Regions from separate parts of the Streptomyces gobitricini genome, predicted to be linked through region 2. Evidence: riboswitches for the same ligand, from Rfam matches in the RefSeq annotation. Region 2 holds a riboswitch; each other region holds the start of a gene.
What was found. A riboswitch is a leader RNA that binds a small molecule or an ion and turns the genes downstream of it on or off. The one in region 2 is predicted to bind cyclic di-AMP.
Positions count from the first base shown of each region.

Region 1: linked by a shared signal. The riboswitch ahead of ABD347_RS27555 (NlpC/P60 family protein) and the one ahead of ABD347_RS13725 (transglycosylase SLT domain-containing protein) in region 2 are both predicted to bind cyclic di-AMP.
Region 3: linked by a shared signal. The riboswitch ahead of ABD347_RS18945 (M23 family metallopeptidase) and the one ahead of ABD347_RS13725 (transglycosylase SLT domain-containing protein) in region 2 are both predicted to bind cyclic di-AMP.
Region 4: linked by a shared signal. The riboswitch ahead of ABD347_RS14760 (transglycosylase family protein) and the one ahead of ABD347_RS13725 (transglycosylase SLT domain-containing protein) in region 2 are both predicted to bind cyclic di-AMP.

Region 1 is NZ_BAAASR010000040.1:84,382-91,418, reverse strand. Features, by position in the region: gene ABD347_RS27565 (C40 family peptidase) at 1-880, opposite strand, end outside; gene ABD347_RS27560 (hypothetical protein) at 1,112-1,465, shown strand; gene ABD347_RS27555 (NlpC/P60 family protein) at 1,703-2,947, opposite strand; cyclic di-AMP (ydaO/yuaA leader) riboswitch at 2,946-3,112, opposite strand; gene pcrA (DNA helicase PcrA) at 3,323-5,818, shown strand; gene ABD347_RS27545 (peptidoglycan DD-metalloendopeptidase family protein) at 5,822-7,037, opposite strand, start outside.
Region 2 is NZ_BAAASR010000015.1:265,772-272,808, reverse strand. Features, by position in the region: gene ABD347_RS13740 (polyamine aminopropyltransferase) at 1-971, shown strand, start outside; gene ABD347_RS13735 (hypothetical protein) at 1,804-2,100, opposite strand; partial or broken gene ABD347_RS13730 (IS5 family transposase) at 2,164-2,733, shown strand; gene ABD347_RS13725 (transglycosylase SLT domain-containing protein) at 2,717-3,502, opposite strand; cyclic di-AMP (ydaO/yuaA leader) riboswitch at 3,507-3,671, opposite strand; gene ABD347_RS13720 (SpoIIE family protein phosphatase) at 4,407-7,037, opposite strand, start outside.
Region 3 is NZ_BAAASR010000020.1:86,976-94,012, forward strand. Features, by position in the region: gene ABD347_RS18925 (MBL fold metallo-hydrolase) at 1-845, opposite strand, end outside; gene ABD347_RS18930 (carboxymuconolactone decarboxylase family protein) at 992-1,546, shown strand; gene ABD347_RS18935 (TetR/AcrR family transcriptional regulator) at 1,670-2,380, shown strand; gene ABD347_RS18940 (SGNH/GDSL hydrolase family protein) at 2,399-3,193, opposite strand; gene ABD347_RS18945 (M23 family metallopeptidase) at 3,362-4,279, opposite strand; cyclic di-AMP (ydaO/yuaA leader) riboswitch at 4,282-4,442, opposite strand; gene ABD347_RS18950 (tyrosine-protein phosphatase) at 5,254-6,066, shown strand; gene ABD347_RS18955 (DUF6126 family protein) at 6,070-6,186, opposite strand; gene ABD347_RS18960 (XRE family transcriptional regulator) at 6,206-6,880, opposite strand; gene ABD347_RS18965 (aspartate aminotransferase family protein) at 6,940-7,037, opposite strand, start outside.
Region 4 is NZ_BAAASR010000016.1:91,886-98,922, forward strand. Features, by position in the region: gene ABD347_RS14740 (Ppx/GppA phosphatase family protein) at 1-159, opposite strand, end outside; gene ABD347_RS14745 (DUF501 domain-containing protein) at 156-692, opposite strand; gene ABD347_RS14750 (FtsB family cell division protein) at 707-1,177, opposite strand; gene eno (phosphopyruvate hydratase) at 1,275-2,555, opposite strand; gene ABD347_RS14760 (transglycosylase family protein) at 2,843-3,556, opposite strand; cyclic di-AMP (ydaO/yuaA leader) riboswitch at 3,560-3,736, opposite strand; gene ABD347_RS14765 (transglycosylase family protein) at 3,992-4,912, opposite strand; gene ABD347_RS14770 (cytochrome P450 family protein) at 5,093-6,319, opposite strand; gene ABD347_RS14775 (nucleoside triphosphate pyrophosphohydrolase) at 6,589-7,037, opposite strand, start outside.

The sequences.
Region 1 (7,037 bases), on a different contig from region 2:
CGGTGTCGATCTGGCTGTACGTCGTGCGCGGCAGCGACACGCCCGCCGAGCGCCAGGCGGCCTGGGTGAGCCCCGAGCAGTCGAAGGCCGACGGACCGGTGGCGCCCCACACGTACGGCTTGCCCAGGGCCCCGTACGCGTACGCGACGGCTTGCGCGGCGCGCGGGTTGGGGGCCCCGACAGCGGCTCGCCGCGGGGCGGGACCGCGCGGGGCGGCGCCCTGCGGGGTGGCGCTCCGCGCCGCGGTACCGGAAGGGGCGCCGTCGTACGCCGCGCGCTCGGCGGCGGTGAGCCGGGCGAGGAGCTTCTCGGCGGCGGCCAGCCTGTCCTGGACGGCCGCCTTGTGGCGGGACAGCTCCGCCTGGCGGGCCGTCAGGTCGCGCAGCCGCCCGGCGGCCTCGGCGCGCAGCCGGGCGAGCTCGGTGACCTCGCTCCGGGCGGCACCGACGGCCGTGGCGTGCCGGTCGCCGACCCGGTCCGCGAGGGCGGCCCCCCGGAGGTAGGCGTCCGGGTCGCTGGAGAGCGCGAGCCGGGCGGCGGGACCGAGGCCGCCGCCGCGGTACTGGGCGGAGGCCACGGAGCCGAGCGCGTCGCGGGCGGCGTTGAGCCGGGCGGTCCGGCGGGCGGCCTCGTCGCGCAGGGAGTCCAGTTCCTCCTCGGTCCTCTTGGCTTCCTCCTTGACGCCGTTGTACTTCTCGGTGGCCTCCTCGGCCTCCCGGTACAGCCGGTCGGCCTCCGCCTTGACCTGGGCCGGGCTCCGGTGGGGTTCGGCGTGCCCGGAACCCTGGAAGACGGTGGCGGTGGCCGCCCCGGCGAGTGCCAGGGTGAGGGCCACGCGGCCGTTCAGCGGGTGCTGCTTGGGTTTCCGGTGCGCTGCCACGAGGGCGGTCACTTCCCTTCGGCGGGGTGGGGCCTGGGGCAGGACGCTAAGCCCGGCGGTAACGGCCGGGCGGCGGCATGACCGCTATTGACCGCAGGTGAGGGTTCCGGAGCGGATTCGGAGAGGCACACGCTCTCGGAATCCCGCATTCCGTATCGGCCGCGACCGATGCGACGGATGAGGCGACCCTCACCGGCGCCCGGTGGTATGGCCCCGGTTAGGCTCCGCCCCATGGACGTACTCATCAATGTCTTCGTCGCGTTGCACGTCATCGGTATCGCCGCCCTCCTGGGCGGCTTCCTGACCCAGATGAAGGCGATGGGCGAGGGTACGGCGCGCTTCGGCCCCGCGATGCTGCACGGCGCGCTGCTCATGCTGATCACGGGAGTCGCCCTGGTCGGCCTCAACCAGGCCGACGACCAGACCGTGAACAACGTCAAGATCGGTGTGAAGCTGGCGATCCTGGTCGTCATCCTCGGCCTGGTCTACGTCAAGCGTGACGAGGAAAGGGTCGACAAGGCGGTCTTCGGAGCCGTGGGCGGCCTGACCGTGGTGAACATCTTCATCGCCACGCTCTGGACCTGACCGGCCCTCGGGCGCCCGGGCGGCGGCCTCGTCCAGGAGTCCGCCACCCGCCGCGGCCCGTCCCGCTCCGGTACCACCGTGCCCGTCGGGCCCGTCGGGCCCGTCGGACCTCGGCGCGGCCGACCGGACGGCCGGTCGCTCGCAACGCCGTGCCGGTGGGCGGTGCCCGGCCCGACGCCGAGGCCCGGTTCGGGCAGGCGCTGAGGGGCGTTGCCCCGTCATGCCGGGCGGGTCGTGTCAGGCCGGGCGCACACTGCTGTGGATGGGCATGTGGTGGATGGACTCCTCGCGGACGTCCTCCCCGGGCCCGGGCGCGTGGATCATCTTCCCGCCGCCCTTGCAGATGCCCACGTGGCTGATGTCGTCGTGGAAGAACACCAGGTCGCCGGGGCGCAGGTCCTCCGTACGGACCCGGGTCCCCGCCCGCGCCTGCTCCCACGTGGTACGGGGGAGGTCGACCCCCGCCGCCCGCCACGCGGCCTGGGTGAGCCCGGAGCAGTCGTACGAGCTCGGGCCGGTGGCGCCCCACACGTACGGCTTGCCCGTCTGGGCCTCGGCGAAGGCGACGACCTCGCGGGCCTTGGCGGTGTGACCGCTCTCGTCGTCCGCCTGCGCCTGCATCTGCGTGTGCGGCTGCTGCGGCTGCTCCCGCCACTGCTCGTGGCGCTCGGGGACCTCTGCCGCCCCCGCCTCCGCCCGCGCCCGCTCCCCGGCCGTGAGCAGCGCAAGCAGCGCCCGGGCGTCGCCGAGCTTGCGCTGCACGGCCTGCTTGGTGGCGCGGAGGGAGGCCTGCGAGGCGCTGAGTGACTCCGGCGGCTGCCGCGTGGCCTCCGCCCGCTGGTGCGCGGTGTGGGGCTGCTGTGCCGGCGAGCCGGTGAGTGACTCGTGCCGCCGGTCGGTGAGCCGGTCCACCGGCTGCGCCTGTTCCACGAACGCCCGGGGCATGTCCGGGAAGGCAGGTGACGTGGCCGGGGCCCGGCCGCCGGAGCGGTGCTGGGGGGCCGCGTGGGGCCCCGGGGTGTGGCGCGAATCGTGCGGCGCCTCCGTACGCCGGGTGGCGTCGTCGCGCGTCCCGCCGGCCTCGCGCCACCGCTCTTCCCCGGCCTGCGCCGTCTGCCCGGCCTGCGCTGCCCGCCCGGCCCACCCGGCCCGCCCCGCCCGCTCGGCCCGCTCGGCCCGCCCCGCCCGCTCGGCCCGCTCGGCCCGCTCGGTCTGCTTGGTCTGCTTGGTGCTGCCGTACTGCCGCGTCGCCGTGCCCGCCTGCCGGTAGAGGTCGTCGACCTTTCTCTGTACCTCCTCGACCGTCGGCTTGCGCTCCGGGTCGCCCGCCGCGCCGGGCGCGGCGGTCGCGCTCTGTGACGACAGGAGCGTGACCGAGGCCAGGGCGGCGGCCGTCGTGACCCCGACGGCGGGGGAGTGGGCATGCAGGGTCTGCAAGGTGCGCGATGCGCGCGGCTTGCGATGCGACGCCAAGGCCGGCATCTCCTTCCGTGGACCGCCTACCGGGTCAGCTGTCAGGTTCGGGCGGAACGGAAGGTGCCCTACGGCCGTGCCCGAGGGGCTGCGGGCCGATTCACCTCGGTCGTACGTGTGGGTCCCCGGTTCCGGACTGCCGCGGAGGCAGCACGAATTCGGCGTGGGCGATCCGACTGGCGTGGTTCGCCGATGAGAGAACGGACCGCTTGGGCGAGCACGCTAGCCAACCTGTGGTGGTGCTGTGAAGGATGATGTTCGATATGCCCGATACGTATTCGTGACCTTGGCGTGATGTCGTCGAATCGGTACGGAGGGTGATGAGTCGGACCTGTTTCCGGTTCGTCCACGGCTGTCAGTGGGGCGGCCTAGACTCGATAGGCGATGAGCAGCCTCTTTGACGACAGCTTCCTGGCGGACCTCCGGAACCACGCCTCCGACGAGCCCCCGCCGCCGCCCGAGGACTCCGACGGCCCCGGGGACGCCCCGGCCGCGGAGGAGGTCCCGCACGACCTCTTCGGCGACCGCTTCGACGTGCCCCCGGCCCGCGACGCCTACCACCGCGACGGCGCCCCGCGCACCGTCGTGGACCCCGCCGCGCTGCTGGAGGGGCTCAACGACCAGCAGCGCGCCGCCGTGGCGCACACCGGCTCGCCGCTGCTCATCGTCGCCGGAGCCGGATCGGGCAAGACCCGGGTGCTGACCCACCGCATCGCCCACCTGCTGGCGACGCGCCACGTCCACCCCGGCCAGATACTGGCGATCACCTTCACCAACAAGGCAGCCGGCGAGATGAAGGAGCGCGTCGAGCAGCTCGTCGGCCCGCGCGCCAACGCCATGTGGGTCATGACCTTCCACAGCGCGTGTGTCCGCATCCTGCGCCGTGAGTCGAAGAAGCTCGGCTTCACCTCGTCCTTCTCGATCTACGACGCGGCCGACTCCAAGCGGCTGATGGCCCTGGTCTGCCGCGACCTGGACCTGGACCCGAAGAAGTTCCCGCCGAAGTCGTTCAGCGCCAAGATCTCGAACCTGAAGAACGAGCTGATCGACGAGGAGACCTTCGCCGACCAGGCCGATGGGGGCACCTCCCACGCCGAAGGCGTAGGGGGAGGGTTCGAGAAGACCCTCGCCGAGGCCTACCGGATGTACCAGGCACGGCTGCGCGAGGCCAACGCCCTGGACTTCGACGACATCATCATGACGACGGTCCACCTGCTCCAGGCGTTCCCCGATGTCGCCGAGCACTACCGCCGCCGTTTCCGGCACGTACTCGTCGACGAGTACCAGGACACCAATCACGCGCAGTACACCCTGGTCCGCGAGCTGGTGGGGACCGGATACGAGGACCTGGACCCGGCCGAGCTGTGCGTCGTCGGTGACGCCGACCAGTCGATCTACGCCTTCCGCGGCGCGACGATCCGCAACATCCTCCAGTTCGAGGAGGACTACCCGGACGCGACCACCATCCTGCTGGAGCAGAACTACCGCTCCACGCAGACCATCCTGTCCGCCGCCAACGCGGTCATCGAGCGCAACGAGAGCCGCCGTCCCAAGAACCTGTGGACGAACGCCGGTGAGGGCGCCCGGATCATCGGGTACGTCGCGGACACCGAGCACGACGAGGCACAGTTCGTCGCCGACGAGATCGACCGGCTGACGGACGCGGGCGAGGCCAAGGCCGGCGACGTCGCCGTCTTCTACCGGACGAACGCCCAGTCCCGTGTCTTCGAGGAGATCCTCATCCGCGTCGGCCTCCCGTACAAGGTCGTCGGCGGCGTCCGCTTCTACGAGCGCAAGGAGGTCCGCGACGTCCTCGCGTACCTGCGCGTGCTCGCCAACCCCGAGGACAACGTCCCGCTGCGCCGCATCCTCAACGTCCCCAAGCGGGGCATCGGTGACCGCGCCGAGGCGATGATCGACGCGCTGGCGCTGCGCGAGAGGATCACCTTCCCGCAGGCGCTGCGCCGGGTCGACGAGGCGTACGGCATGGCGGCCCGGTCGGCGAACGCCGTGAAGCGGTTCAACACGCTGATGGAGGAGCTGCGCACCATCGTGGACTCGGGTGCCGGTCCCGCGGTGGTCCTCGAGGCCGTGCTGGAGCGGACGGGATACCTCGCGGAACTCCAGGCCTCCACCGACCCGCAGGACGAGACCCGGATCGAGAACCTCCAGGAACTCGCCGCGGTCGCCCTCGAGTTCGAGCAGGAGCGGGGCGAGGAGCCCGGCACCCTGGCCGAGTTCCTCGAGCAGGTGGCGCTCGTCGCCGACTCCGACCAGATCCCGGACGAGGACGACGAGGGCTCCGGCGTCATCACGCTGATGACGCTGCACACGGCCAAGGGCCTGGAGTTCCCCGTGGTGTTCCTGACGGGCATGGAGGACGGTGTCTTCCCCCACATGCGCGCCCTCGGCCAGACCAAGGAACTGGAGGAGGAGCGGCGCCTGGCGTACGTGGGCATCACACGCGCCCGCGAGCGGCTCTACCTGACGCGGTCGACGATGCGCAGCGCGTGGGGGCAGCCCTCGTACAACCCGCCGTCGCGGTTCCTGGAGGAGATCCCGGGCGCGTACCTGGAGTGGAGGCGCACGGGTGCGATGGCCAAGCCCGCCGGGCCGACGTCCGGGATCGCGTCGTCGCTGTCCTCGTCGCTGTCGTCCCGGTCGCGTTCCGGCGGCCCGTCGGGCTTCGCCACCCGGCGTGCCACGGACAAGCCGGTGATCTCGCTGGCGGTCGGTGACCGGGTGACGCACGACCAGTTCGGGCTCGGCACGGTGATGGCGGTGACGGGTGTGGGCGCGGACGCGCAGGCGACGATCGACTTCGGGGACGAGAAGCCGAAGCGGCTCCTGCTGCGGTACGCGCCGGTCGAGAAGCTGTAGCGGCTAGGAGGTCGGGTCGAGGCCGTGGCTGCGCAGCCACGGCAGCGGGTCGATCGCGGCGCCGCCGCCGGGCCGTACCTCGAAGTGCAGGTGCGGTCCGGTGGAGTTGCCCGAGTTGCCAGAGTACGCGATCACCTCACCGGCCTTGACCTCGCCGGAGCGGATCTTGGTGCTGCTGAGGTGGCAGTACCAGGTCTCCGTGCCGTCCTTGGCGGTCACGATCGCCATGTTCCCGTACGCGCTGTTCCACTGGGTGCGTACGGTGCCGTCGGTCGCGGCCATCACCGGGGTTCCGTACTGGACGGGGAAGTCGATACCGGTGTGCAGGGACATCCAGTTGACGCCCGCCTGCCCGTACCGCGCGCTGAGCTGGTGCAGGGCGACGGGGAGGGCGAACTTGGGGCGCAGCGCCTCACGGCGGGCCGCCTCCTCCTCGCGCTTCTTGCGCTCCGCCTCCTGGCGCGCCTTGAGGTCGATGCGCTCCTGGGTGCGGCTGGCGCGGTCGCCGAAGTCGCGGGCGTCGGCGCTGAGGGCGGCCAGCTGGGTGTCGAGTTCGCTGTTGGCGACGACCGGGTGCACCGAGGCCGCGTCGGCGGCGGTCACCGCCTTCTCTTCGGACTTCGCCTCGGCGGAGCCGCTGCCCGTGAGGCCGCTGACCGAGGCGGCCGCGATACCGGCGACGCCCATGACGCAGGCCGAGGGCATGGCGACGGTGAGGAGAGCGGAACGCTTGGCGGGGGTACGGCGCCGGCCGCGGCTGCCGCCACCGCCCGCTCCCGCGCGGCGGGTGGGGCGGGGGATGACGGGGGCGATCGCCGTTTCGGTGAGGCTGTCGTGCAGACCCTCGGGCTCGGGCTGGGGTTCGTACGCCGCTTCCGGTTCGGCCGCGGACTCGGGCGCCCCCTGGGGCTCCGTGTGCGGTTCGGTGTGCTGCTCCGGCGCGGGCGGCTGGTCGGCGGCCGCGTAGTCGTACTGCTCGGGGACGGTGAACGTCTCGGTCGGCGCGGCGGCGTGGTTCCAGGCGGTGGCGTCGTAGGCGCCGGTGTCGAAGGCGGCCGTCTCGAAGGTGGCCGTCTCGAAAGCGGCCGTCTCGAAGGTGGTGGCGGCCACGTTCCACTGGCCGGTCGCGTCGTACGTGCCCGCTCCGGTCCACGCGGCGGTGTCCCACTGTCCGGTCTGCCCGGAGTGCGTGTCGTAGCCGGTGGTGTCCGTGGTGGTC
Region 2 (7,037 bases):
AGACCCGCCCCATGGTGCGCAACGGGTTGCTGGCCGGCGCGGCCGGCGTCCTCGCGGTCCTGGCCGCCGTGTACGTGCTGGCCGACGACATCGAGGTCACGGCGCGCCAGCAGCTCTACCGCGATCCCATCGTGCACGCCGAGACCACGCCGTACCAGGACATCGTCGTCACCCGCTCCACCGCCTTCACCGGGGAGCCGGACACCCGGCTGTTCCTCAACGGCGACCTGCAGTTCTCCTCCGTGGACGAGTACCGGTACCACGAGGCGCTCGTCCACCCCGCCCTGTCGGGGAAACGCTCCTCCGTGCTCATCCTGGGCGGCGGCGACGCGCTGGCCCTGCGCGAGGTCCTGCGCTACGACGACGTCGACACGGTGACCCTGGTCGACCTGGACCCGGCGATGACCCGCCTGGCACGTACGTTCACACCGCTGCTCGACCTCAACGACCACGCGCTGTCCGACCCGCGCGTCACGGTCGTCCACGCCGACGCCTTCAACTGGCTGCGGGACGCGACCGGGCGCTACGACACGGTCATCGTCGACTTCCCGGACCCCGACACCGCCGCGCTGGCCAAGCTCTACAGCGTGGAGTTCTACCACCTGATGGGCCGGGTCCTGACCCCTGACAGCCGCGTGATGGTGCAGGGCGGCTCACCGTTCTTCGCGCCCAAGTCGTACTGGTCCATCGACGCCACCATCCGCGAGGCCGGCTACGCCACCACCCCGTACCAGGTCGACGTCCCCAGCTTCGGCAACTGGGGCTTCGTCCTCGCCACCCCCGGCACCGGCGGCCCGCCACCGGCGCTGCGCCTGGCGGCCGGTACGCCGCCGCTGCGCTTCCTCGACGACGACGTCCTCGCGGCCGCCACCGTCTTCCCGGTGGACCGGCGTCCCCAGGACGTACGGGCGAGCACACTGATGGATCCGGCGGTGCTGGAGTACACCCGCCACGAGTGGCGGAACTACTGAGCCGGGGCAGCCACCCTCTCGTCGGGGGGACGGGCTGCCGCGCGGGGCGCTCGGGGTCGTCCCGGCCTCGCGCGAGCGCCGCCGTACCGGCCCGACGTGGTCGTGCGGCGTGGAGGCGCACCCGGCCCGGGCCGTTCGCCACGGCCGGAGGGCCGTCGCGTACGGCTGCCGGGACGCCGGACGCCGCTGGGGGCGGGGCGCCGCCCCGGGGCAAGGTGGTCGGCGGCGGCGTCACGCAGAGCCCGGACGCTGGCAGGACGGGCACGGTTCGTCATGACCGTGGGCGTTGATGACGGTGCCCCATTCACCGCAGTCGTGGCAGTCGCGGGCGAGAGCTGTGTTGATGCGAAACGCTGGGGTGGGAGCAGTCGGGTCGGCTTCGTGGGCCATGCGGGCGAACTCCTCGTAATGCGCGGTACGGGAAATGTTGTCATGGTTTGCATACGTATGCAACAGGTCGGAGGTCACGCGGCAGGCCCGGGAGCGACAGGCCCGGGCGCTCCCGGCCCGGTCGGCGTCGTCACGGGAGCCGGTGAACGCGTCCGTCCTCCCGCTGCGTCCGCCCCGCGCGAGCCGCCACGGCGCCGCGGCACGACGCCGCCGGGGCCGGCCGCTCGTGCGCGGCCGGCCCCGGGGTGCGGTGCGGGGACTGCGGGGGGTCGATCGCTCCCTGCGTGGTGCGTGGTGCGTCGACATGAACTGACGGATGGGTCGTGGGCGTTGATCGCATCCGTTGCTGGCGCCGGGCGAGGATGGGCAGGCCGGTGCGGGACCTGCGCCAGGTGGTGAACGGGATCTTGTAGAAGCTGTCCACCGGGGCTGCCTGGCGTACCTAGTCGGTGATGACGTTGAACGCCGAGAAGATCTTCGGCCGGTCCTCCGGCACGCCCGCTTCTCTGAGGGCGGGCAGGAGGTGTTCGGAGAACCGTTGGAGGGCTTCCTCCGATTCCCAGACGTCGACGACGATCCATCCGTCGGGGGTGGGGCCGGCGGCGTGCGAAATCAGGCCCGGAACCGGATAGTCGGCCCGTGAGCCGAGGCCGCCCTTGCCGCCGCTCACCCGGTCGGTCACCTGCTCGTACTGGGCCTGGGTAACACCCGGCATCTCCTGCACCATGATGATCGGCATCAGGTACGCACCTCCTCGTTCGCCCCCTTCCAGTCCACTCCCTCCGCCAGAGGACCGCCACCGGTGCGCTCTGGCGTCCACGCACGATGCCGTCGTCCAGCGCCCAGGGAAGGGGCCTGGGAAGGCGAGGTCCTCGGCCGGTCCCACGCGGCGGGCTGACCAGCAAGATCCACCTGGCCTGCGACGGGCGGGGCCGGCCGCTCGCCTCCACCCTGACCGGCGGGAACGTCAACGACCGCACCCGGTTCGAGCCCGTCATGGACCGGATCAGCGTCAGGCGGCCGGGCCCGGGACGTCCCCGGACCCGGCCCGGCCGTGTGGTCGCGGACAAGGGTTGCTCCGCCCGCGAAATCCGGGCCCACCCGCGACGACGCGGGATCGCCTGCACGATTCGGCGAGCGGATCGACCGGATCAACGGCCGCATCCGCCGAGGCGAGAGGCTCTGCCGGCACGACCGGTCCGCCTACCGGCGGCGGAACGTGATCGAGCGCTGCCTCAGCCGGCTCGAGCAGAACCGGGCCCTGGCCACCCGCTACGACGAACGCGCCGCCCAGTACCAGGCCATGGTCACCCTCGCCTGCCTTCGACTCGGCTCCACGACTTCCCCGACACGACCTAGTACGGACCGTTGACGTTGTCGATGGAGCCGTACCTGTCGGCGGCGTAGTTGCAGGCGGCGGTGATGTTGGCGACCGGGTCGTACGGGTCTGTCGACGTGCCCGGCACGTGGTAGGCCTCGAAGGTCGGAGCGATCACCTGGAGGAGGCCCTTGGAGGGCGTTCCGTTGATGGCGTTGATGTCCCAGTTGTTGATCGCCAGCGGGTTGCCCGAGGACTCGCGCATGATGTTGCGGTGGATCCCCTCGTAGCTGCCGGGGATGCCGTGCCGGGCCATGACGTCCAGCGCCTCCCGGATCCAGCCGTCGAGGTTGTCCGGGTACGTCGCGGCCTTGGCGGCGACCGGCGCCGCCTTGCGCTCGGCGGAACGGTCGGCCCGCTCGGGCGTGGCGGAGGAGCGCGCGGCCGGGGCCTTCGCGCCGATCGTCAGCTCGAGGCCGGGACGGATCAGGGACGGGTCGGCGCCGACGGCCTTCCGGTTGTCCTCGTAGAGCTTCTGCCAGCCACCGCTCACCCCGTGCTCCCTCGCGATCTTGGAGAGGGAGTCGCCCGCGACGACGGAGTACGTGACCGGACCGGCCTTCGCCGTGACGGTGGCGCTCGGTGCGGCGGCGACCGCGGCGGTGACGGCGTGCGTGGCGGTGGGCGCCGCGCTCGGGGCCGCCTGCGCGGTGGTGGCGCCGATCATGGGGAGCGCGAGTGCCGCGCCGCCCGTGCCCGCGGCGACGAAACGGCGGGCGAGCGGATTGTTCTTGGGACGGCGGTGCTTACCCTTTGCGGGCATGGCGAATTCCTCTCCGTCGCCTACGAGGTGAGCTGTCGGGTTCGGACTGGAGATGTCCGGCCGCGGTATCCGCGACTTCACCCCGAGCCGTTCCGGAAGTGCTCCGGACCGGCGACTTACCTGGGTCCCCCGCTCCTGCCGTACGTACGTGAGTGGGTGGGTGGGTGGGGTCTCCGGACGGCGGCAGGATTCGGCGGTCCATCCGGATTGAGGGGACCGTAAGCGAGGGGGGCCGGACGGAACAAGGCTCGAATCGACCGCCGCGAACCTTTCCCACGCGCGTGTCGAACCGTCAACTTCGCTGTGTGCGAGCGGAAAAAAGGCCTGTGGAACGGTCCGGGGCCGGAACCGTCCGGTGATTCTTATCACGCCCGCCCATCCGGGGTCACAAGTCCCCTATGTGCGGCCCAATATGGGCGGTCACCGCGATACCGCCAAAGGGTGAATAAACGTCCAAATTGGACTAAAGGTGTGTCGTGGTGTGGTGGGTGGTCGTCGTGCCCGGGTGCGGCCGGCGCGCACGACCGGCCAGGTGCCGGCGCCGAAGCCCGCGCGCGGCCCCGCTCCGCTCCGGTTCGGCTCCCGCTGGCGGGGCCTGGCGCGGACGTGGCCCCGTTCGCGCTGGCGGCCGAAGAGGGAAAGGGGCCTCGGCCGGGCCGTCCCCGGTGCTGCCGAACCGGTGCGGCAGCCGGGTGCCGCACTCGGCCGCCCCGCCCGGCCGGCGCGTGCAGCCATGCGTAGCCCTCGTGTGTACGGGGCCGGGCGGTCCGCAGCGGCGGTTCCGGGGCCGGGCGGCGCCGGCCTGCCGGTGGCCGGCGAGAGGGCCCGCGGCACCAGGCGCCGGCCCCTTGGCGGTGACGGCTGGTCGCGGCGGATCACGGTGGGGCGGGGCGGCCGCGGACGGTCACCAGGAGACGTCGTCGAGCATCAGCTCCACCGGCTGCCGTGGCCCGGCGGCCGGTGACTGCTCCGTCCACATCACCTTCCCGGTGGGGGTGTACCGGGTGCCCCACCGCTCGGCGAACTGGGACACCAGGAACAGCCCGCGGCCGCCCTCGTCGGTGGTGGCCGCGCGCCGCAGGTGCGGGGAGGTGCTGCTGCCGTCGGACACCTCGCAGATCAGGCAGCGCTCGTAGAGCATCCGCACATGGATCGGCTCGGATCCGTAACGGATGGCGTTCGTGATCAGCTCACTGAGCATCAGCTCGGTGCTGAACCCGATGTCCTCGAGTCCCCACTGCTCCAGCTGGCGCCCGCACGCGGCCCGCACCCGGGCGACGGCCGAGGGGTCGGGGGGCACGTCCCAGTCCGCGACGCGGGCCCGGTCCAGCAGGTTCGTCCGCGCCACCAGCAAGGCGATGTCGTCGCGTCGGTGCGGCGGCAGCATGGCGCTGAACACGGCCCGGCAGGTCTCCTCGGGTGTGCGGTCCGGGTGGCCCGACAGCGTCTCGCGCAGTACGCGGAGCCCCGTGTCCAGGTCGCGCTCACGGTGCTCGATCAGCCCGTCGGTGTAGAGCACGAGCCGGGTGCCCTCCGCCAGCTGCAGCTCGGCCGTCTCGAACGGCAGGTTGCCCAGCCCGAGAGGGGGGAAGACCGGCACCTCGGGGCAGTCCACCGTGCCGTCCGGAAGGACCAGGACCGGTGCGAAGTGCCCTGCGGTCGCCACGCTGCACCGGCCGGTCGCCGGATCGTAGATCGCGTACAGGCAGGTCGCGCCGGTGATGCCCTCGCCGTCGCCGGCCTCCTCCTGGTCGATGCGGGACACCAGCTCGTCCAGGTGGCCCAGCAGCTCGTCCGGCGGCAGGTCCAGCGCGGAGAAGTTGTGCACCGCCGTCCGCAGCCGCCCCATCGTCGCGGCGGCGTGCAGACCGTGCCCCACCACGTCGCCCACCACCAGCGCGACCCGCGCCCCGGGCAGCGGGATGACGTCGAACCAGTCACCGCCCACCCCCGCCTGCGCCGGCAGGTAGCGGTACGCGATGTCCAGAGCGCTCTGCTCCGGCAGCACCCGCGGCAACAGGCTCCGCTGGAGCGTGACGGCCATGGCGTGCTCCCGGGTGAAGCGGCGCGCGTTGTCGATGGCGACCGCCGCCCGGGCGGCCACCTCCTCGGCGAAGGCGAGGTCCTCCTCCTCGAACCGCTCCGCCCGCTCCGAGCGCCAGAAGTTGGCCATGCCCAGCACCACCCCACGCGCCTGCAACGGCACCGTGACCAGCGAGTGGATGCCGTACGCCAGGGCCGCGCCGGCGCCTTGGGGGTCCTGCGCCCGCCAGCCGTGGGCGACGTTCAGATCCGGCTCCAGCACCGCGTGCCCGCTCCCCAGGGCCGCCGCCATCGGCGTGGTGGGGACGGCGAACCGGATGAGGTCGCCCACCGGCTGGAGCGGGTGGTCGTCACGGATGCCGCTCACCGCCGCGCGCCGCATCTCGGTGTGCGTGCCCGACGGCTCCTCACCGCGCAGGACGGGGTCGAGCAGCTCCACCGTGACGAAGTCCGCGAACCCGGGGACCGTCACCTCCGACAGCTCCTCGGCGGTCCGCACCACGTCCAGCGACGTCCCGATCCGCACCCCCGCCTCGTACAGCAGCTTCAGCCGCTCCCGGGCCACCTCCGCCATCCCCGACACCGCCCGCAGCTCGGTGGTGTCGCGGAGCGTCGCGACCGTGCCGGACGCCCCGCCGTACGGGGCGGTGGGCCGGGTGTTGACGGCCAGCAGACGGTCCCCGGCCAGGTGCACCTCGTCGGTGACGGCACGGCCCGAGGCGAGCAGCTCCGCGGTGCCCACGTCCAGACCGAGGTCGGTGACCGGGCGTCCCTCCGCGTCCGGCGGCAGCTCCAGGAGTCGGCGGGCCTCGTCGTTGACCAGCGTCAGCCGGCCGTCGTCGCCGATGATGAGGACCCCCTCGCGCGCCGCGTGCAGAACGGCGTCGTGGTGTTCGTACATCCGGGTCATCTCGGTGGGGCCGAGGCCGTGCGTCTGGCGGCGCAGCCGCCGGCTCACCAGCGCCGAGCTGCCGACCGCCAGCGCGAGCGCGGTACCGGCGGAGCCCAGGAGCACCGGCAGGTGACGGTTGACCGCGTCCCCCACGCTCTCGATCGAGACACCCGCGCTCACCAGCCCCACCACCGAACCGTCGGCGTCGGTGACCGGGACGACGGCGCGGGCCGCGTCGTTGGGAGCACCCTCGAAGATCTCCGTGAACGCGGTCCCGGCCGCGGCGCGCTCCACGCCCTCGGCCCGGCTGCCCACCAGCGACGGCTCGTTGTCGGCGACCCGCGTCCCGTCCGGGGCCATCACCGCGATGAAGTCCAGGCCGGAGCCCTCCCGGGCCCTGATCACCGAGCTCTGGAGCGCGGCGGTCGGGTCCGGGCTCGTGAGCGCCGCCGCGGTGCCCGGGGCGTCCGCGAAGGACTCGGCGGCGGCGAGCGAGCGGTTCTGGGCGTCCCGCTCGCCGTCGTAACGGGCCTGGAACGCCAGTGCGACCACCGCGGCGGTGATCAGGAGCACCGCGACCAGGATCTGGAGCAGCAGGAC
Region 3 (7,037 bases), on a different contig from region 2:
TACGCACCGATCTGGATCATGGTGGCGTCGAACGGGCCGTGTGCGGCACCGATGTCCCGGAAGCCCTCGAAATAGCCGGTGTCGCCGCTGTGGTAGACGCGGTGCTCGGGGCCCGTGACGACCCAGGAGGCCCACAGGCTGTGCTGCTGGTTGCGCACACCGCGCCCGCAGAAGTGACGGGCCGGGGTGGCGGTCAGCCGCAGGCCGCCGATCTCCGTCGACTCGTTCCAGTCCAGCTCCCTCAGCCGGGACGCGGGAACGCCCCAGCGCTCCAGGTGCGCGCCGACGCCGAGCGGTACGGCGAAGAGGGTGTCCGTGGAGGCGAGGGCGCGGATGGTGGGGAGGTCGAGGTGGTCGTAGTGGTCGTGGGAGATGACGACCACGTCGACCGGCCCGAGCGCGGCGAGCGGCAGCGGGACGGGATGCAGCCGCCTGGGTCCGGCGAAGGAGAAGGGTGAGCAGCGCTCGCCCCAGACCGGGTCGAAGAGGACCCGGTGGCCGTCCATTTCCACGAGCACGCTGGAGTGCCCCGTCCAGGTCAGCCGCAGCCCGGTGGCCGGCGGGCGGGCCAGGTCGGCGACGGTGGTGGGGTGTACGGGGACGGCGCCGGCCGGGGCCCTGCGCGCCCGCGCCTCCTTCTCGAAGTAGGTCTTCGCGAACTCCATGGTGGAGCCGGACGGCCTGTGCTTGGTCCCCACCGGGTTGCGGAACGCGCCGTCCGCGAAGTTCGGCGAGCGGCGGATCCGCTCCATCCGCTCCCCGGTGGCGTCCGCTCCGAACCCGGCGGGCCGCAGTGAACGCAGGCGGGATCGGAGCTGGTGCGGTATGCCGGCGCGGCTGCTCACGGGTCCTCCCATGGTGAGGGTCTCTCCATTATGGGCCGGAGGTGTGACAGCCCCGGGCCGGGGCGGTCACGAGGGCGATGTCACATCGGTGACGGCCTCGTCCGTCGTACCGGCGGAAGCCCGTCTTCGACCCATGGAGGCCCGTCATGACCCGCATCTCGCTGAACCCGCCGCGCACGCTCCTGTTCCGCGCCGTCGAGTGGTACTCGAAGCGCACGTACGGCGGGAAGGTCCTCGCCCCGGTGCTCGCGGCGGGGCACAACGGACGGGTGCTCCGCGCCACCCTGCGGTTCGAGCTCGCCGTCTCCCGGTGGAACACGCTGGACCCGCGCCTCAAGGCGCTGGCCGAGATGGCGTCCGCCGCCGCCATCGGGTGCGGCTGGTGCATGGACTTCGGCCACTGGGAGAGCACCCGGCGCGGGGTGGACGCGCGGAAGCTGCGGGACCTGCCGGTGTGGCGCGACAGTGACGCGTACTCGGCGCTCGAGCGCGACGTGCTGGCGTACGCGGAGGCCATGACCGCCACTCCGCCGACCGTCGACGACGCCCTGGCGCGGCGGCTGCGTACGGCACTCGGCGAGCCGGCGTTCGTGGAGCTGACCGCGATGGTGGCGGTGGAGAACATGCGCTCCCGCGTCAACGCCGCGCTGGGGCTCACCAGCCAGGGCTTCAAGGACCACTGCGAGCTCCGGCCCGAGTGACCGCGCGGGGGCGTCGGACGGGTGCGTCACGCGGGCGTCGCGACGGGAGCGTCGCACGGGAGCGTCGCGACGGTGGCCGGGAACGGGCGTACGCTGCTCCGCCGGACCGCCTAGGGTGTTGGCGTGGGCAGAGTGCGGTTGAGCGTGGCCGAGCGGCGGGAGGAACTCCTGCGGGCCGCGGTCGAGCAGATCGAGGCGCGGGGTGTGGCGGCGGTGCGGATCGCCGATGTGGCATCCGCCCTGGGCGTCAGCAGCGCGCTGGTCCTGTACCACTTCTCGACCAAGGAGAAGCTCCTCGCGGCGGCCTTCGCGCACGCCGCCGAGGCCGACCTCGCGCATCTGCGCCGGCTGCTGGGCCGCCGGACGACGGCGGCCCGGCGGCTGCGGGCGGCCGTGCACTGGTACGCCCCGACGGGCCGGGCCAAGGGGTGGCGGCTGTGGATCGAGGGCTGGGCGGCCGCGTTGCGCGAACCCGCGCTGCGGGAGGTCGCCCAGGACCTCGACCGGCAGTGGAAGGCGGCGCTGACCGAGGTGATCGCGCAGGGGGCGGCGGCGGGCGAGTTCCGCTGCGACGACCCTGCGGCGGCGGCCTGGCGGCTGACCGCCTTCCTGGACGGCCTGGCCGTCCAGATGACCGCGTACGCGGCGCCCTTCACCCGTGCCGCGATGCTGGCCTGGGCGGATGAGGCCCTCGCCCGGGAGATCGGCCGTCCGGACCTCCCGCCCGGCACGCCCCCCGGCCCCGGCACGCCCGGCGGCCCCCGTACGTCCGACCGTCCCGGCACGCCCGGCAGCCCGGACACACCTCCGGGCCCGGGTGCGTCCGGCTCCTGAACGCCCGGCGGCCCGCCGCTACAGCGGCAGCAGGTCGGGCCGCTTGGCCGACACGTGGTCACCGGACGATTCGCCGCGCAGCCGGCGGCCGATCCACGGGACGAGGTACTCGCGGGCCCAGTTGATGTCGTCGCGGCGCACTTCGAGGGTGCCGCGCGGCGGCAGCGGCGGCCAGGGCTGGTCGGGGTCGGCGGGGACATCGACGCCCAGGACCTGGCCGGCCCGGAGCGCGACGCGTGTGTGGCCCTCGGGCGACAGGTGGAGCCGGTCGCCGTCCCAGGCGCGCATGTCCTGCACGGTCCTGAGGGACCACAGGTCCAGCACCGGGCAGCCGTAGCGGTCGGCGACGGCGCGCACATGGCCGTTGTACGTGGCGATCTTGCCCCGCAGCCGGCGCAGCACGGGCATGGCCCGGGTGTCGAACCCGGTCGTCACCAGGACCGTGCCGACCACGGACCGCAGGTCGGCGACGGCGCGCTCGAAGCGCTCGGCCACGTCGTCCGGATCGCTGCCGGGCCGGATGATGTCGTTGCCGCCCGCGCAGAAGGTCACCAGGTCGGGAGCGAGTTCCTTGGCGCGCGGGACCTGCTCCTCCACGATCTGGTCGAGGAGGCGCCCGCGTACGGCGAGGTTGGCGTACCGGAACTCCTCGGGCTCCGGCAGCCGGTCGGCGAGCAGCACCGCGAGGCGGTCCGCCCAGCCGACGAACGTTCCGTCGGGGCCAGGGTCTCCGACGCCCTCGGTGAAGCTGTCACCGATCGCCGCGTACGACCCGAATACGTCACTGTCTCTGAATGTCGAATCGTCTGCCACGGGAGCACATTTTTCACCCGGGGATGTGACCTACGCGACCGTAAGAGGGGTTGACGGGGGGTGATGTTTACCACCGGTCAAGATTCCCCCAAGGCCGGAACACGGCTCCGCCCGGCACCGGGGGGCGGTGCCGGGCGGAGCGCTGTCACTCGTGGAGGCGCGGGGGCGTCAGATGGAGACGCCGTTCTGGCGGAGGTACGCCAGCGGGTCGATGTCCGAGCCGTAGCTGGGGCTGGTCCGGATCTCGAAGTGCAGGTGCGGGCCGGTGGAGTTGCCGGTGGAGCCGGACAGGCCGATCTGCTGGCCACCGCTCACGGACTGGCCGGAGGAGACGGACAGCGAGGAGAGGTGGGCGTACTGCGAGTAGGTGCCGTCGGTGTGCTGGATGACGACCTCGTTGCCGTACGCGCCGCTCCAGCCGGCCGAGACGACGGTGCCCGCGCCCACGGCCTTGACGGTGGTGCCGGAGGAGGCGGAGAAGTCGACGCCCGTGTGGTAACCGGAGGACCAGCTGGAGCCGGAGGCCCGGTAGGGGGTGGTGACGCCGGCGTCCACCGGGGCGGTGAAGCCCGAGCCGCTGGTCTTCGGGGCGGACTGGGCCGGGGCAGCGGCCTTCGCGGCGGAGCGCGAGGCGCGGGTCTCGCTACGGGTGTCGTCGGCCTTCGGCTTGGCCGGGGCCGCCTTCTGCTTCGCCGGAGCGGCCTTCGCCGGAGCGGCCGTGGACTTGGCGCCGAGCGTGAGCTTCATGCCCGGGAGGATCAGCGACGGGTCCTCGCCGACGACCTGGCGGTTGTCCTGGTACAGCTTCTGCCAGCCGCCCTTGACGTTCTTGTTCTTGGCGATCTTGGAGAGGTAGTCACCCGCGACGACGGTGTACGTGCGCGGCGCGGCCTTCTGCGCGGCGGCGACCGGGGCGGCCTCGACGGCGGCGCTGACGGCCTGCTGGGGCGCGGTGGCAGGGGCGGCGTGCGCACCGGTGGCTCCGAGCAGCGGGAGGGCGATGGCGGCGCCACCCGTTCCGGCGGCGACGAAACCCCGCGTGAGGGAGTTGGACTTGGGACGGCGGTGCTTACCCGTGGCGGGCATGGCGAATTCCTCTCCGGCGCCTGCGAGGTGAGCTGTCGGGTTCGGACTGGAGTTGTCCGGCCGCGCCTTGACGCGACTTCACCCCGAGCCGTCCCGGTATTCCGGTACGGCGACTTACCTGGGTCCCCCGCTCCTGCCACACGTGGGTGGGTGCGAATTCCGACCGGTGGCAGGATTCGGCGGTCCGGCCGGATTGCCGTGACCGTAAGCGAGCCGGGTCGGCGTGAACAAGCCGCCTCTTTCGTCCCGGCATTCCCAGGGGTGCGGCGGCCGGGGAATTCCCGTCACCCTCCGTGGAACCCGGATCATGAATTCCCTTCCTGGGCACGGAATTCACGGGGCGCGCCCCGCCACGGACGGTCACGGTTATGACGCTGCTCACGTGACCCCGCGCCACCTCCCTTACCGTCGGGGCATGTTGCACCTAAACCACCAATACGGACAGAAGCCCCATTTCTTGACGAGATACAGCGAGAAGCCTCAATCCATCGTCGGCCGCCGCCCCATGGCAGCGACACCGGGACTCCGTCCAGCCAGGCGACAAACCAGTGCGAAATAGGGCAGACATCTCAGACCAGGCACCGCACGCGGTCCCTTCGCCCCCCACATGTACGGCCGGTCGCCCGCCCCCCACGCTCCCCCGGCACCTCTGTCGGCGAGCGGACCCGCGCACTCGCGGCCTCCCGGCCTGCCGGCCCCCAGCCCCCTCGCCCTCCCCGGCCCCCCGTACGGAGGCTCCACCGGCCCCGTGCCGGTGCCGCGCCCCGGACGGTCGCCTCGCCCGCCCCTCCCCCACCACCCGGATCACGGGTGCCGGCCTCCCGTCTCGACGGTTCCCGGGACGGCCCCGATCATGGGAAGGGCAACGAATGTACGAGGCGCACAGAGATTGATTGCCCCACGAACCGATGTCGTATCGTCGGACCGCGACATCGTCGGCGGCCGACGCCGACCGCACACACGGAGGAGCCCCCGTGACGCAGCAGCTGCCGCAGGTCCCGTCGATCGAGCCCGAGCTGACCGGAGTGCGCAACTTCCGTGACGTCGGCGGGCTTCCGACCGCGGACGGCCGGCGGGTGCGCCAGGGCAGGCTCTACCGCAGCGGCCACCTCGCGCACGCCACGGGCGAGGACGCCGCCTTCCTGGCCGGCCTCGGCCTGCACACCATCTTCGACTTCCGCAACGCCGCCGACCAGAGACTGGAAGGCCCGGACGTCGAGCTGCCCGGGGTGCGGAACGTGAACATCCCGCTCTCCGACCCGGCCGACGGAGCGGAGTTCTGGACCATGGTCCGCGACGGCGACCTCGACCAGCTGCGGTCGATCCTCGACGACGGCAAGGCGGCGGCCCGGATGACGGCCTCGTACCGCGAGATCATCAAGGAGCGCACCGCGGAGCACAGCCGCGTGCTGCACGCCCTCGCCGAGGACAGCGTCCCGGCCCTGATGCACTGCGCCGCCGGCAAGGACCGGGCGGGTCTGTCCATAGCGGTGGCGCTGCTGGCGGTCGGCGTCGAGCGGGACGCGATCGAGGAGGACTACCTCAAGTCCAACGACCCGCGCCGCCGCTACAAGGTGCGCCGCAGCGACAGCTCCCCGGCCGGTATGTCGCCCGAGGTCATGGAGCTGCTCAACCCGCTCTTCGAGGCGCGCCTCGACTACCTGGCGGCGGCCTTCTCGACGATCGAGGAGACCTGGGGCTCGACCGACCGCTACCTGACCGAGGGACTGAAGCTGAGCGACGAGACCCGGGAGCGGCTGCGCGAGCGGCTGCTCGACGAGGGCTGAGCCCTACTCGGCCCCGAGCGCGAACAGCAGGTAGAGGAAGGCCGCGAAGAGGTGGCCCGCCACCAGGTAGGCGAAGAGCCGGATCACGAGCCCCCTGGGGAACTTCCCTTCGTACGACATGCGAACGCTCCGATCGGGGTCAGCGCCGGTGGGCGCCCGCGCCGAGGCACAGGTCGGCCGCGGCGCTCTGCATGAGGGTGTGGACGAAGAGCAGCTCCGCCCCACCGCGGGTGGCCGCGGCGATACGGTGCGGGGTCAGCGAGTCGAAGTGCGCGCTGTCCCCGGGGTCGAGGACGTGGACCGCCTCCCCGAGGGCCAGGCGCACCCGCCCGTCGAGGACGTACAGCCACTCCTCCCCAGGGTGGACGCGTACGAGGTCGTGCCGCGTGGCGTAGGGCACCCGCACTCGCAGTGCCTGCATCGCCCGTCCGGGGCCGCCGGCCTGGTGGTAGACCCAGCCGTCCGCCTCGGCGGGCTCCGCCCGGCCGCCCCGGACGACGGGGTCGCGCTCCGGAGGCACCTCGCCCAGCAGGTCGGAGACGGTCGTGCCGTAGACGCGGGCGAGGCCGAGCAGCATCGGCAGGGAGGGCTGGCGGCGACCGGTCTCCAGCCGCGACAGGTGGGCCGGGGAGAGTCCGGCGCGCTGCGCGGCGGCCTCCAGGGTGAGGCCCCGGCGCCGGCGCAGCGCGCGCAGCTGGGGCGCCACGTCCGGGATGGCGGCGGAGGACGGGTCGGACGGACCGGGGCCGGAGGGTCCCGGTCCGGAGGGTCCGGGGCCCGACGGCGTGGACGGCGCCTCGGCGGGAGTGCTCATGCACTCATTGCGCCACCACCCTTGCCTCCGGGGCAATTTTTTTGCCCAGGAGGCAAAAACTATCGGTTGGCCACCGCCTGCTTCATCAGTGTGCGGCCGAAGTCCCAGATCAGACCGCCACCGCTGTGCGCCTCGTCCATGACCGCGGTGAACGCCT
Region 4 (7,037 bases), on a different contig from region 2:
CTCGGGCGCCAGCCGACCGGTCCTGTCGACGCCCTGGCCGAGCCGGACGATCGTCATCCGCCGGTCCAGGTCGGTGACTTCGCCGGTCGCCGGGTCGACGTCGGCGACGAGCAGGCGGATGGAGTTCGTACCGCAGTCGACGGCGGCGACGCGGGTCATTCCCCGGCCTCCTCGGGGGCGCCCGAAGCGACGCAGGGGCCCTTGGCCCACCACTCCGGCAGCATCGCGATGGCCTCGTCGCCCAGCGGGTTCACGCCCGGCCCGGCGGCCAGCGAGTGGCCGACGAGCACGTGCAGGCACTTCACGCGGTCCGGCATGCCACCGGCGCTCGGGAAGCCTTCGAGCACCTCGATGGCGTCGCGGCGCGCGATGTAGTCCTCGTGCGCGGCGCGGTAGGCGGCGGCGAGCTCCGGGTCGGACTGGAGCCGCTCGGTCATCTCCTTCATGACGCCGTTCGCCTCCAGCGTGCCGATCGCGGAGGCCGCGCGCGGGCAGGTGAGGTAGTACGTCGTCGGGAAGGGCGTGCCGTCCGGGAGCCTGGGCGCGGTCTCCACCACGTCCGGGTTGCCGCACGGGCAGCGGTGCGCGATGGCGCGCAGGCCGCGCGGCGGGCGGCCGAGCTGTTCCTTGAAGGCCGCGACGTCCGCCTCGGTGGGCTCGGTGCGTTCGGTCTGCGGAGGGGGCGTTTCCATGCCTGCCTTGAGTTCTACTTGCGGTCGGTGCGGTCGGCGGTGTCCACGCCGTCCCAGAGGTTGGAGTACCAGGGGCGGTCGGCCGCGCCCTGGTCGGTGCGGCGCTCGCGCACCGCGTCGGGGTCGATGACCGTGTAGCCGGTCTCCCCCGGGAGTACGTAGTGCAGATGCTCGCGCGCGAGACGCCTGATGTACGCGTCGTCCTGGAGTCGCGCCTTCTCGTCGCGCAGCTGTTCGACGCGCTCGCCCGCCTCCGCCGCCAGCCGCTGCTGCTCGGCGATCTCGGCGCGCTGGGACACCCATTGGCGCATCGGGTAGGCCAGGGCGACCACCAGTGAGCAGACGACCAGCGCGAGGAACGCCGCCCGGCCGGTGAGCCGGGAGCGGCGGTCCTGCCTGCGGGTCTGGGAGCGGTAGACACGGGCGGCGGTCTGCTCGCCGAGCAGTCGCAGTCTGGTCGCGGTGGAGAACCGGTCCCGGGCCATGTGTCTTACCCGCCTCCCCTTGCCCGTCACGTACGTACGTCCCCGGACACGGTACGGGACCGCGGCCGGGGACGTACGTAACCGGGCTAGGGGACGATCAGCCCTTGAAGCGCGGGAAGGCCGAGCGGCCCGCGTAGACGGCGGCGTCGTCGAGGATCTCCTCGATGCGCAGCAGCTGGTTGTACTTGGCGACACGCTCGGAGCGGGCCGGGGCACCGGTCTTGATCTGGCCGCAGTTGGTGGCGACGGCCAGGTCGGCGATGGTGACGTCCTCGGTCTCACCGGAGCGGTGCGACATCATGCACTTGAAGCCGCTGCGCTGGGCCAGCTCCACGGCGTCGAGGGCCTCGGTCAGCGAACCGATCTGGTTGACCTTGACCAGCAGGGCGTTGGCGCTGTTCTCCTCGATGCCGCGCGCCAGGCGCTCCGGGTTGGTGACGAACAGGTCGTCACCGACCAGCTGCACCTTGGAGCCCAGCTTCTCGGTGATGGTCTTCCAGCCGTCCCAGTCGTCCTCGAACAGCGGGTCCTCGATGGAGACCAGCGGGTAGGCCTCGACCAGCTCCGCGTAGTAGTCCGTCATCTCGGCGGCGGTGCGGGACTTGCCCTCGAACTCGTAGACGCCGTCCTTGTAGAACTCGGACGCGGCGACGTCGAGCGCCAGGGCGATGTCCCTGCCCGGGGTGTAACCGGCCTGCTTGATGGCCTCGAAGATGAGGTCGAGGGCGGCGCGGTTGGACTCCAGGTTCGGCGCGAAGCCGCCCTCGTCGCCCAGACCCGTGGAGAGGCCCTTCTCCTTCAGGACCTTCTTCAGGGTGTGGTAGACCTCGACGCCCCAGCGCAGTGCCTCGGAGAAGGACTCCGCCCCGATGGGGGCGATCATGAACTCCTGGATGTCCACGTTGGAGTCGGCGTGCGAGCCGCCGTTGAGGATGTTCATCATCGGAACGGGCAGCAGGTGCGCGTTCGGGCCGCCCAGGTAGCGGAACAGCGGCAGGTCGGACGCCTCGGAGGCGGCGTGCGCGACGGCGAGGGAGACGCCGAGGATGGCGTTGGCGCCGAGCGACGACTTGTCCGGGGTGGCGTCCAGGTCGGACATCGCCTGGTCGATCAGCCGCTGCTCGGTGGCGTCGTAGCCGACGAGCTCCGGGCCGATCTGCTCGATGACGGCGAGGACGGCCTTCTCGACACCCTTGCCGAGGTAGCGGTCCTTGTCACCGTCGCGGAGCTCGAGGGCCTCGAACGCTCCGGTGGAGGCACCGGACGGGACGGCAGCACGGCCGGTGCTGCCGTCGTCGAGGCCGACCTCGACCTCGACCGTGGGGTTGCCTCGGGAGTCCAGGATTTCCCGGGCTACGACGACGTCGATGGACGGCACGAGCATCTCCTTCTGGGATGTGACGCAAAATGTGACGCATGCGGTGCAGGGTCTCTTCGGCCTTGCGGCAAGAGCCTAACCGGCCGGGGGGCCCGAGCCGGCCGTCGCCCGCCTCCTGGGACGAAAAAGGGCTCACAGAGCTGCATTGCGGGCAAAACGCCACGTAACCTACCGGTCGGTAGTCGCGATGTGCGGAGGGCCGCTCAGGAGCGCGGACCGGGACCCGGCCCCGGAACCGGAAAACCCCGGTCCGGCGCGCACGGCGCCGGACCGGGGCGGTCCGTGGGTCAGCTCAGGTGGAGCTGCTGGCCCGGGTAGATCAGGTCGGCGTCGTCGACGATGTCCTTGTTCAGCTGGAAGAGCTTCTCCCAGCCGCCGGTGACGTTCTTCTCGGCGGCGATGGTGCTGAGGGTGTCGCCGGCCTTCACCTTGTACTCGCCGTCGCCCTTCTCGACCTTCTTGCCGGTCGGGGTGGTGACGGTCTTCTTGGACTCGGCCTTCGGCGCGGCCTGGGGCTCCGGCGCGGCCTGAGCCTTCGGCGCGGTGCGCTGCTCGCTGCGCGTGGCGGGCTGCTCGGCCTCGCGCTCCTGCCGCGGCTGGGCCTGCTCGCCGCCGCCACCGCCGTAGGAGGCGTTGGACAGGCCGACGCCGCAGCTCGGCCACGCGCCCTTGCCCTGGCCCGCGAGGACCTTCTCGGCTATCTCGATCTGCTGCGACTTGGAGGCCTGGTCGGCGGTCGAGGCGTACGCGGTGCCGCCGTACGCGGCCCAGGTGGAGGCCGAGAACTGCAGGCCGCCGTAGTAGCCGTTGCCGGTGTTGATGGACCAGTTGCCGCCGGACTCGCACTGGGCGACCTTGTCCCACTCGGCGGCGGTGGCGGCCGATGCGGTCGTGGCGCCCATCAGCGGGGCGGCGACGGCGGCACCGGTGATACCGGCGAACGCGACGAACCGGGCGGCCTTGGAGGGGCGACGGTGCTTGGACTTGCCGGAGAACAGCATGGGACATCTCCTCACCGACGCCTACGAGGTGAGCTGTCGGGTTCGGGCGAGTGAGTGGCCCGGCCGCGCGGCACAGTGGTGCGCTCGGCTTCACCCCAAGCCGGTTCCGTGCCATGTCTCCATGGCCGGGCCCGGCACTTACCTTGGGTCCCCCGCTCCTGCCTTCGGCGCGTGACGCGACGACTGTTCCCGTCGACCGGCGGCAGGATTCGGCGTTCCGGTCGATGGGGCCCGCGGTGGCGAGCAGTCACGACCGTAGACACAGAGCTTCCCGAAGTTCAAAGACGGACATCGGGGGCCAATCCGCCCTTATGCGCCCGCCCTTGACGGGCGTTTACGCAGGTGAAGGGCGGATTGTGCGATTCGGACGGACCTGCCGCGCCAACCGGGGCGAAGAGATTCATGTCTCACTTACACAGAAGCGGACATACAGGCTCATTCCTGGGGCTGATCCGCCGTCAGTTCAAGGCTCTGGCCAGGGAGGATCAGGTCCGGGTCGGTCCCGACGGTGGCCCGGTTGGCCTCGTAGAGGGCCGACCAGCCGCCGGGGACCTGGTACTCGTCCGCGATGACCGAGAGGTTGTCGCCGGGCCGGACCGTGTACGCGCCCGGCTCGACGCTCCCCGGGTCACGCGTCGCCCCGTCGCCCCGCGAGGCATGTCCGTCCTTTTCGCGGTCGGTGACCGGATTGCCGGTATCCGCCGGACCGGTGGGCTTGCGGGTGTCCTCCGCCTCGGGGGCGCCAGGGGTGACCGGCGCGGTGGGGTCGGCCGGGGCGGTGGGGTCGGCGGGGGCCACCGGATCGGTCACCGAACCCTCCTCCTTGGCGGGCTCGCCGCGGTGCTTGCCGGAGCCGGACGCGGGGCTCTGCGGCGCGCCGGGCGCCGTCGGGGCGGGCTCGGCGGGCGGCGGCGTCCCGGCCGGGCCGGCGGGGCGGGCCGGGTCGGACGCCTCCGGCGCCCCCGGGTCCTCGAGCACCTCGGCCAGGTCCGTCGCTCCGGGCGCCGCGGGCGCGGTGCCGGTGGGGTCGGCGCCGGGCGCGGAGGAGGCGCCGCCGAGACCCGCGACGGGCGCGCAGGTCTCCCAGGCCTTGACCCCCGTGGCCGCGTAGACCTTCTCGGCGACGGCCATCTGCTCCGTGCGGCTCGCGAGGTCGGGACGCGGGGCGTACGCGAGTCCTCCGTAGGACTCCCAGCTCTCCTGCGACATCTGGAGACCGCCGTAGAAGCCGTTGCCGAGGTCCGCGCTCCACAGGCCGCCGGACTCGCACTCGGCCACCCGGTCCCAGGTGGTGGCGTCGGCCGCCGTCGCGGAACCCGCGCCGAGCAGCGGGAGCGCGATGGCGGATCCGGTCACCCCTGCCGCGACGACGATGGCGGGGGCTTGACGGGGTCGTCGGTGCCGGCCGTTCCCGGAGCGCATGCGGTGCTGCCTTTCGCGTGACTGCTGAGGTGACGGTGAACGTAGCGGCATTCGAACGTCAGTCACAAGTCGATGCAGCGGAGATCACGCGAACATCACAGAAATGACGAGGCGTCAGTTCGGACCGGGGACCAAAGGGGTGAACTCGACCGGGAGCGTACGCAATCCACGCATGATGAGCCCCCCACGCCACCGCAAATCGGCAGGATCCACCGCGAGCCGGAGGTCGGGCAGCCGGGTCAGCAGCGTCCCGAGCGCGACCTGCCCCTCCAGCCGGGCGAGCGGCGCGCCGAGGCAGTAGTGGATGCCGTGTCCGTACCCCAGGTGCTGGTTGTCCCGGCGCGCCAGGTCGAGCGTGTCCGGCTCGGCGAACCGCTCCGGATCCCGGTCGGCCGCGGCCAGGACGACGAGGACGGGGTCGCCCGCGGCGATCCGCTCGCCACCGATGACGAGCGGCTCGGTCGCGAACCGCCACGTCGCCAGCTCCACCGGCCCGTCGTAGCGCAGCAGCTCCTCCACACCGGTCTCCAGCAGCCCCGGCTCGCCGGCGGCGAAGGAGGCCTGGAGACGCTCCCGCTGGTCCGGGTGGCGAAGCAGGGCGTACATCCCGTTGCCGATCAGGTTCACGGTCGTCTCGAAGCCCGCGAAGAGGAGGATGAACGCCATCGCTGCGGCCTCGTTCTCGGTGAGGTGCTCGCCGTGGTCCGAGGCCTTGATGAGTCCCGAGATCAGGTCGTCGCCCGGGTCCTCCCGCTTGCGGTGGATCAGCTCGGCGAGGTATCCGCGCATCTTCTTGACCGACCGCGCGACCCCGCCGCGCGGCCCTCCGCCGTGCCGGATCATCATCCCGGCCCAGTCGCGGAAGTCGTCCTGGTCCTCGCGGGGGACCCCGAGCATGTCGCAGATGGCGTAAATGGGAAGCGGGAAGGCGAACTCGTGGATGAGGTCCGCGCTGCCCTTCGCGGCGAAGTCGTCGATGAGCCGGTCCGTCAGCTCCTGCACCCGTGGGGCGAACTCCGCCACGCGGCGGGGCGTGAACGCCTTGGACACCAGCCGGCGCAGCCGGGTGTGGTCCGGCGGGTCGATGTTGAGCAGATGCGTCATCAGCTCGGCCTTGCGCTCACCGGGAATGCCGGTCCTGCCCTTGGCGTGCGCGGGCTCGTCGTGGTGCGCAGGGTTCTTGCTCAGCCGCTGGTCGGCCAGCGCCTGCCGGGCGTCCGCGTACCGCGTCACCAGCCACGCCTCGACCCCGCTGGGCAGCTTGGTCCGGTGCACGGGTGCGTGCTCCCGCAGCCACGCGTAGGCGGGGTACGGATCGGTCGCGAACTCCCACGTGAACAGCTCGGGCCCGGGCCCCTTGGGGCACCCCGGTCCCGCGTCGCCCTGCGCGTCGCCCTCCGGGGCGCCCGGGTGGCCAGGAGCGGCCGGGGCGCCCGGGGCGGCGTCACCGGCGGGGCTGTCCACGGGGCCGGCCGCGGGGCTGTTCGGGCCGCCCCCGGCGGCCGGGTGGCCCGGGGCGGCGGCGGTGTCGTCGGCGCCCGGCGCGGGCGGGGCGGCGGCGGGGCGGTGCGGCGGTGTGCCGGGGCGGCGGGGCTCGTCGTGCGGGGCGTTCACTCCTCGACGGTATCCGGCGCCCCGGGGCGCTCCACCGCCCGGATCGCGTCCCGGTAGGCGCGCCCCGCCGCGCGGAGGGCGGCTTCCGGGTCCACGCCCTCCGCCTCGGCCCGTACCGCCAGGGCCAGCAGCTCGTAGCCGATGCCGTCACCGGACGGAAGCGGGACGTCCAGTCCCGCGTTGCGCACCCGGCTCGCGAGCTTGGCCGCGAGCGCGAGGCCCGGCTGGCCGAGCGGGACGCCGTCGGTGACCGACGCGCGCCGCTTCTCGATCGCCTTGGTGCGCAGCCAGTGCGCCTTGACCTCCTCCGGCGTCTCGGCGCGCTCCTCCCCGAACACATGGGGGTGGCGGTGGATGAGCTTCTCGACGATCGTGCCCGCCACGTCGTCGACCGAGAACGGCTCCTCCTCGTGCTCCTCGGCGATCCGCGCGTGGAAGACGACCT